DNA from 2 places in the Demequina sp. TMPB413 genome. Region 2 is predicted to be linked to the other one. Evidence: riboswitches for the same ligand, from Rfam matches in the RefSeq annotation. Region 2 holds a riboswitch; the other holds the start of a gene.
The links. A riboswitch is a leader RNA that binds a small molecule or an ion and turns the genes downstream of it on or off. The one in region 2 is predicted to bind thiamine pyrophosphate.
Positions count from the first base shown of each region.

Region 1: linked by a shared signal. The riboswitch ahead of LGT36_RS13550 (thiamine ABC transporter substrate binding subunit) and the one ahead of LGT36_RS01860 (thiamine-binding protein) in region 2 are both predicted to bind thiamine pyrophosphate.

Region 1 is NZ_CP096184.1:2,794,923-2,801,915, reverse strand. It holds gene LGT36_RS13575 (DegT/DnrJ/EryC1/StrS aminotransferase family protein) at 1-606, shown strand, start outside; gene LGT36_RS13570 (Gfo/Idh/MocA family protein) at 606-1,592, shown strand; gene LGT36_RS13565 (glycosyltransferase family 2 protein) at 1,645-2,385, shown strand; gene LGT36_RS13560 (DUF2304 domain-containing protein) at 2,382-2,792, shown strand; gene LGT36_RS13555 (glycosyltransferase family 2 protein) at 2,831-3,793, shown strand; TPP riboswitch at 3,837-3,953, shown strand; gene LGT36_RS13550 (thiamine ABC transporter substrate binding subunit) at 3,972-5,024, shown strand; gene LGT36_RS13545 (iron ABC transporter permease) at 5,029-6,630, shown strand; gene LGT36_RS13540 (ABC transporter ATP-binding protein) at 6,627-6,993, shown strand, end outside.
Region 2 is NZ_CP096184.1:399,293-406,285, forward strand. It holds gene deoD (purine-nucleoside phosphorylase) at 1-263, shown strand, start outside; gene LGT36_RS01835 (PASTA domain-containing protein) at 267-599, opposite strand; gene LGT36_RS01840 (class I SAM-dependent methyltransferase) at 726-1,496, shown strand; gene LGT36_RS01845 (ABC transporter ATP-binding protein) at 1,477-2,289, opposite strand; gene LGT36_RS01850 (ABC transporter substrate-binding protein) at 2,319-3,338, opposite strand; gene LGT36_RS01855 (ABC transporter permease) at 3,348-4,133, opposite strand; gene LGT36_RS01860 (thiamine-binding protein) at 4,130-4,423, opposite strand; TPP riboswitch at 4,536-4,648, opposite strand; gene LGT36_RS01865 (mobile mystery protein B) at 4,775-5,380, opposite strand; gene LGT36_RS01870 (mobile mystery protein A) at 5,383-5,841, opposite strand; gene LGT36_RS01875 (hypothetical protein) at 5,953-6,993, opposite strand, start outside.

The DNA of each region.
Region 1 (6,993 bases), 520 kb from region 2:
GCCCAGTGGCAGGGAGCCCCCGTCGGGTCCTTTGGCACCTTCGCGATGTTCAGCCTCTACCCCACCAAGAACATGACGTCCGGCGAGGGCGGAATGGTCTCCTGTGCCACCGACGAGGTCGCACGGTTGGTCAAGTTGTTGCGTAACCAGGGCATGGAGCGCCGCTACGAGAACGAGGTGGTGGGCTTCAACGCCCGCATGACGGACATTCACGCCGCGATCGGCCGCGTGCAACTCACCAAGTTGCCCGCCTGGACCGCCCGCCGCCAAGAGATCGCCGGTCGTTTCGACGCGAACCTTCAGGGCGTCGTCGTCCCGCCTGTTGCCGAGGGCGCCGTCCACGTGTACCACCAGTACACGATTCGCGTCCCCCAGGACAGGGACGGTTTCGCCAAGGCCCTGCTCGACGAGCACGGAGTCGGCTCCGGGGTCTACTACCCGATCCCCAACCACGAACTGCCGTCTCTGCGCACGGAGGCCGACCTTCCCGTCACGGCGAAGGCCGCTCAGGAAGTCTTGTCGCTTCCCGTACACCCGGGCCTCAGTGACGCGGATGTTGATCGCGTCATCGAAGCCGTCAACGCCGTCGCGGGAGCGGGTGCCTGATGGCGAACTTGCGTGCAGGACTCATCGGTCTCGGGAGCATGGGTCGTCACCACGCTCGCGTGCTCCGAGCCCTTGAAGGCGTTGATCTTGTGGGCGTCGCCGACGGCATGGGGGACGCTCATGGCGTCGCGGGCGGACTTGAGGTGGCGCCTGACATCGAGACGCTGCTGAAGGCGGGACTCGACTACGTCGTTGTCGCCGTGCCCACGATCTACCACGAGCCCGTCGCCCTTGCGGTGGCAGAAGCAGGCGTTCACGCCTTGGTGGAGAAGCCTCTCGGCCACGACACCGCCTCCGCCGAACGTATCGCCACCGCGTTCGAGAGCCGCGGTCTCGTGGGAGCGGTCGGACACATCGAGCGCTACAACCCTGCGGTCCAAAGCCTGCGCGCGCGCCTCGAGAACGGCGAGCTCGGCGATGTCTACCAAATTGCCACGCGTCGCCAGGGACCGTTCCCCGCCCGCATCGCCGACGTCGGCGTGGTGCGCGACCTAGGCCCGCACGACATCGACCTCGCCGCTTGGGTGGCGCAATCGACCTACGCGTCGGTCAGCGCGCAGGTGGCACACCGCAGCGGACGGGAACACGAGGACCTGGTGTCGATCACCGGGCGGCTCGCGAACGGCACCGTCACGAGCCACCTCATCAACTGGCTCTCACCCATGAAGGAGCGCGCCACCATCGTCACCGGTGAACGAGGCGCATTCGTGGCCGATACGCTCACGGCAGACCTGACCTTCTTCGAGAACGGCACCATCGCGACCACCTGGGATCAGATCGCAGGGTTCCGCGGAGTGTCGGAGGGCAACGTCACACGCTTCGCGATTGCGAAGGCCGAACCGCTCGCCACTGAGCACGCCGCGTTCCGCGACGGCATCCTGGGCAAGTCCGCCACGTATGTCACCATGCGAGAAGGTTTGGAGACCGTCGCGGTGGTGGACGCAGTGCTCGAATCCGCCCGCACGGGCACCACGATCAACCGTTAACGAGGGCGTCCCAGCATCGGGGCCACGACGGCCCCGATGCTATGCTCCGACCATGGGAACTGCGCTCGGGCAGACGCTCATCGTGATGCCGGCGTACAACGAATCCCAGTCCGTTGGGCGCGTGGTCAGCGAGACGCGTGCCACCCTCCCCGGCATCACCGTGCTGGTGGTTGACGACGGCTCCACCGACGGCACAAGCGACGTCGCGAGGGCCGCTGGAGCGCTCGTCGCCACGCTGCCCTTCAACCTTGGCGTAGGCGGCGCGATGCGTGTGGGCTTTCGCTATGCGGCCGAGCATGGCTTTCACGCGGTGGTCCAAATCGACGCCGACGGTCAACACGACCCCGCCACCGTGGCGGCCCTGCTGGAACGACTCGATGACTACGACATCGTCATCGGTGCCCGCTTTGCAGGCGAGGGCGCGTACGTGATGCGCGGCCCGCGCCGCTGGGCCAGCTGGGTGCTCGCACGGGTCATCAGCAGGACGGCCCGTTCGAAGCTGACCGACACCACGTCGGGCTTCCGCGCCTCCGGTCCGCGCGCGATCGAGTTGTTCTCTCGCGAGTACCCGGCGGAGTACTTGGGCGACACTATTGAGTCACTCGTGCTCGCCTGCCGCGCGGGCCTGACCGCCACCCAAGTTCCCACCGCGATGCGCCACCGCAGCGAAGGCGCGCCCTCGCAAAGCCCTGTGCGGGCCGCGATCTACCTGGCGAGGGCGACCCTGGCCCTCATGTTCGCGTACGCCCGGCCCAAGGCGAAGGCGCCGAGCACGAGCGAGGTGCCCGCATGAGTGTGAGGGCCTACATCTTCAGTATCGCGGCGGCGCTGTTTGTGCTTCTCGTGGTGGTGAGCCTGCTCCGCCAGCGCAAGTTGCGCGAGCGCCACGCCATCTGGTGGCTCGCCGCCGGCGCGCTGGCTCTCCTCGCAGGCGCGTTCCCCGAGTCTCTGACGTGGGCGGCGAGAGCGACAGGCATCGAACTGCCCGTCAACCTGGTGTTCTTTGTCTCGATCACCATTCTGTTTTTGGTGAGTCTGCAACACAGCGCCGAACTCACCCGCCTCGAGTCCAAGACGCGCGACCTCGCAGAGACCGTGGCGTTGCTCGAGTTGCGGGTGGGGGAGCTTGGCGGCGAGACGGCCGATTGCGCGGATCGCGGCGAGCCCAGGCACGACGGCGGTTCGGGAGCCGAGCGCTGACGCCCGTGAATTCTGGTCCCGACGCTACCCGTCCTCGCGTGTCCGTCGCCCTGTGCACCTATAACAGCGGTCGCTTCATCGAGACCCAACTGCGCAGCATTCTCGACCAAGACCTCCCTGTTGATGAGGTCCTCATTGGCGACGACGGCTCCACCGATGGCACGCTTGAGCGCATCGAGACCATCGCGGCGGCGCACCCCCGCGGAGACGTGGTGCGGATCGCCTTCACCGAGCCGTCCGGAGGGGTAGCACCCAACTTCTCACGCACGCTCGCGGCGTGCACGGGGGAATTGATCGCCTTGAGCGACCATGACGACGTGTGGCGTCCCGACAAGACGGCCACGCTCGTGCCGCAACTGCAAACGGCGAAGCGGCCCGCCATGATTTTCACCGACGCCCGCATTGTCGACGACGCCGGCGCGTTCAGCGGCGAGCACTTGTTCGCCTCCTATGGCGTCGCGTCGCACGAACTCGACGCCGTCATGGACGGCAAAGGCGCCGAGCCCCTCGTCCGCCGCAACATCGTTACCGGCGCCACAGCCATGCTCACGCGCGACCTCCTCGACGCAGCCCTACCAATCCCAGAGCACTATGTGCACGACGAGTGGCTTGCTTTCTTAGCTGCGTCCTTGGGCACGTTGCTGGTGGAGAAGCAGCCACTGATCGACTACCGCGTACACGGCAGCAACCAGATCGGCGTCCCGCCCCAGACGCTGTGGGGCCAGGTGCGCGTGGCCATGACCTATCGCCGCGATCGCTACGAGACACTGCGCACCAGGGCGGAGTCGCTCCGCGAGCGCCTTGCAGCCCACAACGCCGCAGCCGCAGACCTGGCACTCGTCGAGGACAAAGCACTCTTCGAAGCCCAGCGGGCGACGATGCCGTGGTTCTGGCCCGCCCGTCTACCGGGGATCATGCGCCGCTATCGTAGCGGCGACTACGCGCGCTTCACGCATCGGCCCGCGCTCGAGAGGTGGCGCGACCTCGTCCAGCCGATGTAATCCAAGGGGCGCGAGGACCTCCCGACCGTCGCGCTACGATGGCTTCACACGACAGGGGAGCGCCTCGCCGCAAGGCAAGGGCGCTGAGAGTGCGGACACGCCGCAGACCCTCGAACCTGATCCGGCTCGCACCGGCGTAGGGAGTCGAGACTCGTCCCCTCCTGATGAAGGAGGATCCATGAAGACCTCAACCACCATGTCCATGGCGGTCGCGAGCGCACTGCTGCTCGCCGCCTGCTCGGCCAGTGAAAGCAAACCCACCCAGGCGCCCACGTCCAGCGAGTCAGAAGCCCCTGCCGCCACCGGCGCCGTCACGGTCCTCACCCACGACAGCTTCGCGCTCCCTGAAGACGTGATCGCCGACTTCGAGGCGACCAGCGGCATCGACGTCACGTTTGAGCCGGTGGGCGACGCGGGAACGCTCGTGAACCAACTCGCCCTCACGTCGGGTGCGCCCCTCGGCGACGCAGTGGTCGGCATCGACAATACGTTCGCCTCGCGGGCCGTGGCGTCGGAGGCCCTCGCCGACTACGTCTCCCCCAGCGCGACCGACTCGGTCGCCGGTCAACTCACCGCGATCGACTACTCGGACGTGTGCTTCAACATCGACCTCGCGGCGTTCGGCGACGGGACGCCAGCACCCGCCACGTTCGACGACCTCCTCGAGCCCGAATACGCCAACATGGTGTCGGTCTCCAACCCCGCCACGTCGTCCCCAGGCCTCGCGTTGCTGCTCGCCACCTACGAGACGTACGGCGAAGGTTGGAAGGACTACTGGCGCGGCCTTCGCGACAACGGCCTGAAGGTCACGGCCGGCTGGTCGGATACCTACTTTGTCGACTTCTCGGTTCCCAACTACGGCGGCGACTACCCCATCGTGCTGAGTTACGCGTCGTCCCCGCCCTCCGAGGTGGTCGACGGCAACCCCACGAGCACCGCGCTGCTCGACACGTGCTTCCGCCAGGTCGAGTACGCGGGCGTCCTGGACGGTGCCCAGAACCCCGAGGCCGCCAAGGCCGTCGTCGACTGGATGCTGAGCGACTCCGTGCAGTCGGCACTGCCGGACAACATGTACGTCTATCCCGTGTCGCCCACCGCCACCATCCCGGCTGCGTGGGAGAAGTACGCGCCGCTATCAGACAACCCGATCGTCATGGATCCCGCCCAGATCGACGCCCAGCGCGATCAGCTGCTGCGCGAGTGGACCGAGATCGTGATCGACGGCCAGTAGTCCGATGCCCCTCTTCGCACGGCGCGGGATCGTCGCGGCAGCCGCCGCGGCGGTCCCCGTCGTGTTCCTGGGGGCCTTCTTCGCGTGGCCGCTCTTCGCCACTGTGCGCAGAGCCTTCTTCGCGCCGAGCCTGGCGGGCCAAGACGCCACGGTCTCGGTGCGCGCCGTCCTCCAGGCGGCGGGCACGACGCTGGGGTTGGCTGGCGCTGGCACCGCGCTGACGCTCGCGATTGGCCTGCCTGCGGCCTGGGCGCTGTATCGCCGACGCTGGCGCGGCTCGCGCTTGCTCGCGGCGGCGCTCACGGCCCCCTTTGTGCTTCCCACCATGGTGGTCGCCCTCGCGTTCCTGACGCTGCAGCGCGACCTGGCGCCTGCGCTCGGTGCCAGGCACGGCCTGCCGGCGATCATCGCGGCCCTCGCGTTCTTCAACGTCGCGGTGGTGTTGCGCACGGTGGGGCCGGCGCTGGAGGGCATGGACGAGCGGCTCGTGGCGGCCGCGCGCACCCTTGGCGCGTCGCGTGCCGCGGCCGCACGCCGGGTGGTGTGGCCTGCGGTGCGCCGGTCGGTGGCCGGGGCGGCGGCCATCACCTTCCTGTTCTGCTCGACGTCCTTCGCCATCGTGCTGGTGCTGGGAGGCACACGCATCAGGACGCTAGAGACCGCCGCGTACCTCGAGCTCACGTCGTTCCTTGACCTGCGCGGCGCCGCGATCATCGCGATCGTGCAGGCCTGCCTCATCGCCTCGGTGGCCGCAGGGGTGGGCTGGCTGTCGCGTCCCGGTCGCTATGCGGTGACCCAGGCCGCTCCCCTGCGCCCGAGTGCCGGGCGGAGCGATGCCGCCGCGATCGCGCTCGCCCTTGCCCCAGCCCTTGTCCTCACGCTGGTCCCGCTCGGCACACTCGTCGCGCGGTCGCTGCGGGGACAGCACGGACCAACCCTCGACGCGTACCGCACCCTATTCGGACTGTCGGAGGCCGCGGGCAGCATCGCGGGCTCCGTCGCCGCCTCGCTGTGGATCGCAGTCGCGGCGGCGTCCCTCGCCCTGCTTGTGGGAGTGCTCGCGGTGGCCGCCGCTGCGGTGCACCCCGGCGCGCGGTGGGTGCGCGCGCTCACCGTCGGCCCGCTCGCGGTCTCCTCCGTCGTCGTCGGCGTCGGACTCTTGGTGGCGCTTGCCGTGCCGCTGCGGTCCTGGGGGGCACCTGGCACCTACGTACTCCTGATTGCCGCGCAAGCTCTCGTCGCGACACCGCTCGTGGTGCGCGTGCTCTCCCCTGTGCTGGAGGGAATCGACCCCCGCCAAGCCGCCGCCGCCGCGACGCTCGGCGCCTCACCCACTCGCACCGTCGTCCGCGTGGTGCTGCCCCGGATGCGAGCAGCCTTGGCGTCGGCCGCTGGTCTTGCCTTCGCGGTCGCCGTCGGCGAGTTCGGCGCTTCCGTGTTCCTCGCCCGCCCTGGAACGCCGACGCTACCCACGGCCATCATGCGACTGCTGTCCCGGCCGGGCGCCGAGAACGTGGCCACGGCGTCGGCGGGCGCCGTGGTGCTTGCGGTCATCGCTGGAGGAGCCATGATGCTGGCAGAGGGTTCAAGGAGGCAGCGCCGATGACGTCAGGGCTTCGGGTGGAGGGGCTCACCGTCCGCTATGGCGGCGCGGACCCACGGGTGGCGGTCGACGCGGCCTCCTTCGGTATCGAGCCAGGGGGTTCGCTCGCGCTCGTGGGCGCGTCGGGATCGGGCAAGTCTTCGCTGTTGCTCGCCATCGCTGGAGTGATCGAGTCCACCGGCTCCGTCTCGTGGGATGGGCACGAACTTGCCGGGGTGCCGCCTCACCGCAGGGGCTTTGGACTGGTGTTCCAGGACGGCCAGCTGTTCCCTCACATGAGCGTGGGCGCGAACATCGGCTTCGGTCTCGAGATGCAGGGGGTCGAGCGTCGCGAGCGGGAGGCGCGCGTGGGTGAGCTACTCGAGA
Region 2 (6,993 bases):
TGCGCGTGGGGCCCGTCTTGACGTCTGACGCCTTCTATCACCCCGACGCCACGCTGGTGCCGCGCCTTGCGGCCTACGGGACGCTTGCGGTCGAGATGGAGGCTGCCGGGCTATATGCGGTCGCCGCGGCAGAGGGTGTGGAGGCGGTCATGATTGCCACGATCTCCGACCATGTGGTGCGGGGCGACTCGCTGCCTTCCGAGGAGCGAGAGACCACCTTCGCGGCCATGGTGTCGCTTGCGCTGGGCGCACTCGCGCGCTGACGGCTAGCCCGTTGGTTCGGCTCCGCCGACGGTGTGAGTGCCTGACTCGTTCGTGTAGGTCAGGATGAAGTCCTGGTGGCGAAACCACCGCTCGCCAGCAATGGGGTGCTGGGCGGTGACGGTGCCGTGCGCATCCTCGATGTCGATGCTGATTCCGGAATCGCGGAGAGACTCAGCCGCCTGATCGACAGGGTCCCCGACAACATCAGGCGCGATCTCGTAGATGCCGAAGAACCAAGTCACGAGCGCTAGCGCGACCACGGCGATGCTGCCGAACGTTACCGCGAGGGCGAGCGCGACCCTGTCTTCTGATGGCCGTAGCCTTCTGCGCGTCATTGCGCACCCCCAAGCGTCAGTGTCCTCTCACCTTAGCAACACGGGGCCCGGCCGGGCTAGTAAAAGGTCGTAGCCAAAGGGCGCGGAAACGTTGTTCTAGCAGGCAGTTCACAGTAGAATTGGCGAATGAAGGACACTCCCGAAGTCGCACGGACTATCCGCTCAGTCGACGACCTCCTCTCCCTCCTAGACGGCTTGTTCGACCGGGACGCGGATCGCTGGTCTGCCGAGTCAGGGTCGGCCTGGTGGGACGCCTTCTACGTGGGCCGAAGCAAGCCCATCCCGTTCTTTGTTGACAAGCCGGACGAAAACCTCGTCGCCCTGCTCGATCACCGCGAAGTGGCGCCCGGGCGGGCGCTTGACCTGGGTTCAGGGCCTGGTCGAAACGCCCTGTTCTTGGCCGAGCGAGGTTTCAGCGTCGAGGCGATCGACCTCTCACCAGAGGCGGTGGCGTGGGGTCGCGAACGAGCACAGGCGCGCGGCCTTGATGTCCGCTTCACGTGCGGCGACGCGTTCACGCTCCCTGCAGACACCCTGGCCGGCCCGTACGACCTCATCTACGACTCAGGCTGCCTGCACCACCTCGCTCCCCATCGACGCATCGGCTACCTAGCGCTGCTCGAGCGCGCCCTCGCGCCCGGTGGGCTTTTCGGCCTCGTGTGCTTTGCGCGCGGCCAGATGGGAAGCGAGCTTCCCGATGCGCAGTTGTATCGCGCTGGACGGTTTGAGGCGGGTATGTCCTTCAGCGACGTGGATTTGAGGTGGATTTTCGCTGACCTCGAGGAGGTCGAGTTGCGCGCCATGGTGGCCCAAGACGAATTGTCGCCGATGTTTGGACAACCCTTCCTGGCGACGGGGCTCTTCCGGCGACCGTCCTCTAGCAGTCGAGCGCACTGAGCAGGGCCGCGCGGTCGTAGCGATTGCCGCCTTTCGCTCTATGCGCTCGTGCTTCCAGCAGCACCCGCCCGGGCCGGTCAGACAGGACGACGATCCGGTCGGCCAGCATCATGGCCTCGTCGATGTCATGGGTCACCAACACGACGCCGGAGCCCGTCACCCCGGCCGCGCTGGCATCGGCCGCTGCGGTGCGCTCAGCGAGGTTCACCGACGCCAGCCAAGCATTCATGCGCCGCCTGGTCACGGGGTCGAGTCCGCCAAACGGCTCGTCGAGCAACAACACCGGGCGCTCCGCCAGACACGTGCGCAGGAGCGCAAGCCGCTGTCTCATGCCACCCGACAGCTCGTGCGGCCAAGCGCGCTCGAAGCCGCCCAGACCGAACTCCTCGAACAACCGCCGCGCCCGCACCGAAGCCCGGTCGCGCGGCACGCCAGCAGCGATCGCCCCCACCATGGCATTGGACAGCGCCCGACGCCACGGCAGCAGTCCGTCGCGCTGAGGCATCCAGGCCGTCGCCCGTCGCCCGGCACCGTCGCGCGGCACCTCGATCTCGCCCGACACCTGCGCGCGCTGGTCAAGCAGCCCTCCGAGCGCTCGCAGCAGCGTTGACTTACCGCAACCTGACGGGCCGAGGATGGCCACAAACTCACCATCCCCGACCTCCAGATCCACGGTGTCGAGGACCGTCACGGCCTCGCCACCCCGCCGTAGCGCAGGGAACGTGACAGTCAGGCCTCGTACCGTCAAGACGGCGCCGACGCCGGAGGTGGGTCGGGCGTCAGCCCTCGCCATCTCCGTCGCCTTCCCCGTGACCGGCGTCGTCATTTCTGGGCGGGAAGGAACTCGTTGGTCCACGCTTCTCCCACGCCAGGGTCGCCGTCGAGCATGCCGCCGTCGGTGAGCCACTGCGAGAACTGCTCCCACGTCGCCCGTTCCTGCACTCCCCAGGTCTCCGGAGCGTCGGCGTACTGGTCCGCGAGCCACTGCGCGCTCGCGGTGACCAGTGCCTCGTCTAGCTCTGGCGCGGCCGCCATCAAGGCATCGGCCGCTGCCTGGGGGTCCTCCATTGCGGCGCCGTAGCCGCGGGCCGTGACCTCGACGAACGCGCGCACGGTCTCGGGGTGCTCGGCGATCTGGTCGGCCGACGTCGCGATCAGCGGCGTGTACCAGTCCGGGATGCAGTCGAACCAGTCGCGGAAGGCGATGGTCGAGACGTCCATGGCGTCCACGTCGCTCAGCCGAATGGTGTCCCACGCGTCCATCACCCAGGCGACGTCGAACTGGTCTTGGGTGAGCCCGATGCGGAAGTCGTCGCTCACCAGCGGCGTGTGTTCCACCAGCGCGGGATCGCCACCGTCGCACGCGACCAGGCTGGAGATGATGGCCTCCTCAAGCGCGGAGCCGTACGAGCCGTAGCGCTTTCCCTCCAGGTCGCGCGGCCGCGTGATCCCGTCGGACGTGAGCGAGATGAGCGACGAGGTGTTGTGTTCGATCACGGTCGCGAGGGAGACGACGTCGGCGCCGGCCGCGCGGGCGGGTAGCAGTCCCTCTGCCACGGAGTATGCGAAGTCGGCCTGGCCTGCGGCGAGCAGCTGAAGGCCCGAGGTCTCTCCCGGTTCGATCACGGTGACGTCCAAGCCCGCGTCCTCGTACCAACCGTTGGCGAGCGCCAGGTAGAGGCCGGTGTGGTTGGTGTTGGGCGTCCAGTCGAGCACGACGGTGACGGGGGTGAGGTCGTCAGGCGCGTCGGACGCGTTGTCGGTGGCCTGGGCGCTTGAGCATGCCGCGAGAGAGACGGCAACCACAGTTGTGAGGGTGGCGAGACGGATGGGGTGAGTCATGAGTTTCTCCTAGGTTGAGGTCTGGTGGGTGTGCCACGGCATCGCGAGGCGCCGCAGCAGGGCGATCACGACCACCAACACTGCGGTGAGCAGTGCGATGAGCACGATGCCGACAAAGATCTGGTCCACCGCGTAGGCCTTGCGGGAGCGCTGGATGAAGACGCCGATGCCGGATTCCCCTGCGAGGTATTCGGACACCACCGCTGCGCCCACGGCGTAGGTGGCGGCGATGCGAAGGCCCGCGAGCGCGCCCGGCACCGAGGCGGGCAACCGCACCAGCCATAGCTGATGCCTCCGCCCGCCGCCCAAGCCGGCCACGACGTCGGCGTGCTCGGCGTCCACCTCGCGGATGGCCGCCGTCGCGGCCACCAGCACGGGGAAGAACACCGTCAGCGCGACCAGCACCACCTTGGAGGTGAGCCCGAAGCCCGCCCACAGGATCATGAGCGGCGCGAGCACCACGGTGGGGATGGTCTGGCTGAGCAGCACCACCGGGCGGGTGGCGTGGCCGACGCTGGGGACGGCCGACGTGACGATGGCCAGCATCCACCCCAGCGCCGTGCCAAAGGCCAGGCCCAGCACGGCCTCGGTGGCCGTGGTGGCGACGTGCTGACCCAGGACCGATGACTGCTCGACCGCGGTGGCAACCACCTGAGAGGGACTGGGCAACACGAACTCCGGCAGCTCGCCAAGGTGTACCGAGGCCTCCCATGCTCCGATGAGCACCGCCACGGTGGCGGCGCCGATGAGCGCCGCGCGCCAGCGGTGGCCGCGCGGTCTGGCGGGACCGGTCATCGGCGGTGTTTGCCCACCAGGTCCTGCACGCTGGGGCCGGCGTCGTCCGCCCCGCCGGAGACCTTGATGACGGAAAGGCAACCTTCCGCGCCCGCGGCGAGGGTCGCGTCGTGCACCTGACGCAGCAGGGCCCACACGGCGTCGGGCGCGCCCTCGATGGTGGTGCCCATGGCGCCCACCTCGTAGGAAAGGCCCGACCCGGAGATGACGGCGATGGCGGCGTCCACATGGGCGTAGCGGTCGGTGGCGGTGCCGGTGGGGCGGGGCAGGACTTGGATCTCGGCGATCACGGTGACTCCTTGGCGAAAGGACCGGGGAGTCAGCACGGTGCACAAGTCAGCCATCGTCGGCACGGGGGGCATGCGCGGGGCAAGACCCCAAAGGGCCCGACTCTGCAGACGCCCGTGCCTTCAGACACGTCCTTACGCTGGCATTACCCAGGTCAAGTTCTCGGGTCTACGGCGCCTGTGGCCGTACTCTCAGCTCGGCTGCCCCGAGCTCCCCGCGTTTGCCCTTGCATCATAACCACATGATGGCGCCGGCCATGTGCCATGCGCGTCATTGTGCGTAGGGCGCCGTCGGGTGCCGCACGCTGCGTTCGGGGAAACACGACTCGAGTGCCGACCGAGGTCGCTCCGCCGCTATGACCGTGCGAACCTCAAGAGGTCGGCCAGGTCGTCGGGGTCTCGATCAGCGCGCCGCAGCGCGGCGAGATAGGCGGCGCGATCTGGCCCGGCAGCATCGAGACTCGCGCCTCCCCAGGTGAACTCCGGGACCCCGAGACTCCGAGCCAACAGGTCGGTCAACAGGCGGGCATGGCGGCCATTGCCGTTGGGAAACGGGTGGATCGCCACCAACTGGTGATGCACGCGAACGCACGCCATCTCCGGGGTGATCCATGTAGCCTCCGGCGCGACCCAGAAGCGGGCGCTTTCGACCAGATCACGTACAGAAACCGATATGCGGGCGGGATCCATGCCGATGTTGCGCTCCGACGCGCGATAGGTCCCTGCCCAACGCCACACGCTGCGGTACATCCGCCGATGCAGTTGGCGCACAAACTGTTCCGTCAGGAGACGATCAGCCGTACGGGCTGCAGGGGAGCGCGTTGCCCAGATGCGGGCCGAGGCGATGCCAGCTTGTTCCACCAGGTTGAGATCTGCGCGGGTGGCGATGAAGGTGGGGATGAGGCCCACGGCCTCCTCGTCGCTGACCGGTGTCGCGCCGTCGGGCAGGGGCTCGCTCACGGCTAGACACGCCACAAGGAGCGGGAGTCGATGAGTTGGGCGATCCGATCCTCGACCAGGCTCTGCGTGGCCTGCGCGTCGACGGATTGGTCCTCGAGGGCCATGGTGGTGGCGACGGGGCCCAGTTCTGCGCGAGCGACGACCTCGGCCTGGCGGTGAACCTGCTGTTCCAGCGGGACCCTCGGCACCAGGGCATACACGACGTCGCAGCCCAGAGCGTCGGCGGCGCGGGTCAAGGTGTCGAGCCCGATGGTGCCAGCGCGTTCGCTGGCCTCGAGTTTGCTGACGGCCATACTGGTTACCCCGAGTCGCGCAGCCATGTCGCGAGTCGACATGCCAAGAGCGTCGCGCACGGCACGGATCCAGCCGGACTGCGGACGCGCGAACACGTCTACGGGCGCCGTGCGAATGTGGCGGCTACGCAGGTCAAGTTGCCGGCGGGCAAGGCGTCGTGTTTGCATACCTCTAAGTTATCACAATGGGTGGATCGTGCATACGTGTACGTTTCCGAGAAGACGCACTACGCCTACGCATGGGTTTCAGTTGAGTGCGAGAACCTGCGGGCGCGTCTCCTATTCACCCATCCCGCACGTGCCGTTGAGCCACCTCTCGGCATAGTCCACGTCCCCGCCGACGATGCGAGGGATGAGGATGTCCCGATCACTTTCGCCCATTTGTGGGTTGTACTTCTGAATCACCTCGAGGTCAGGGAATCGCTGCAGTTGGGCGGCGGCGGTCGCGACGCGCTCGGGGTTGTCCACCTGGGAGGCCCCGACAAACTCGGCGATCCACGCGCACTGCCAGTGAGTGGCGGCCGAGACCAGGATGTCTCCCTTGGCGAAGGCAACGGGCACCTCGACGGCGTCGCCGGTGTCGGGGTCCGGGCGAAGGAGGCCAAATATGTAGGTGGTATCGGTCTCAGAGATGTAGGCGCCGCCCTGCCCTCCCGGCACCAGGTCCACGAGTTCCGGCGCGTAGAACCCTGGCGGGTACGGCTCGCCGAACACGGACATCGCGATCTCTGGCGACCCTGGGGCTGCGCCGAGGTCCGCCAAAGCGGTGATTTCCAGGACTTCCTTGGTGCGCGCATCAATGAGGATCAGGCTGTCGGCAGGCCACGATGGGTCAGGATCTGGCACCGCGAAATCCTCGCCCAGCCGGGCGTACACCCCGAGCGCGTCGATATTCGTGCGGTAGTACGCCTCCACCATCGTGTTGTCTGCGGTGTTGATGAGGACGGTGTCGGGGTGGTCGAGGATCTGATCCGGCCACTCGCCGCACGGCGCGTCGGGGGAGGAGTTGAACCACCCCATCAGTCCGCCCAGATCTCCGACGGGCTTGCCAGACACGACCTGTGCTGCAAGGCAGGCTGCGGCGCGCTGGGTCGGTGAGGACGTTGGTTGTGACGTAGCTTCCGATGGTGGGGCGACAGGGGCGCTGTCGCCCCACATCGACATCGTTGACGCGCCATATGTCGCACCTGCGAGTACCGCGAGTGCCACGAATGACGAGACCACGGCGCGTCCGGTACGGTGCCGGGCGATGCGCCGTTCCACGGCATCCAAGTCAGTGTGCAGCGTCGTCCCATCGAAACCCAGGCCGGCGATCGACTG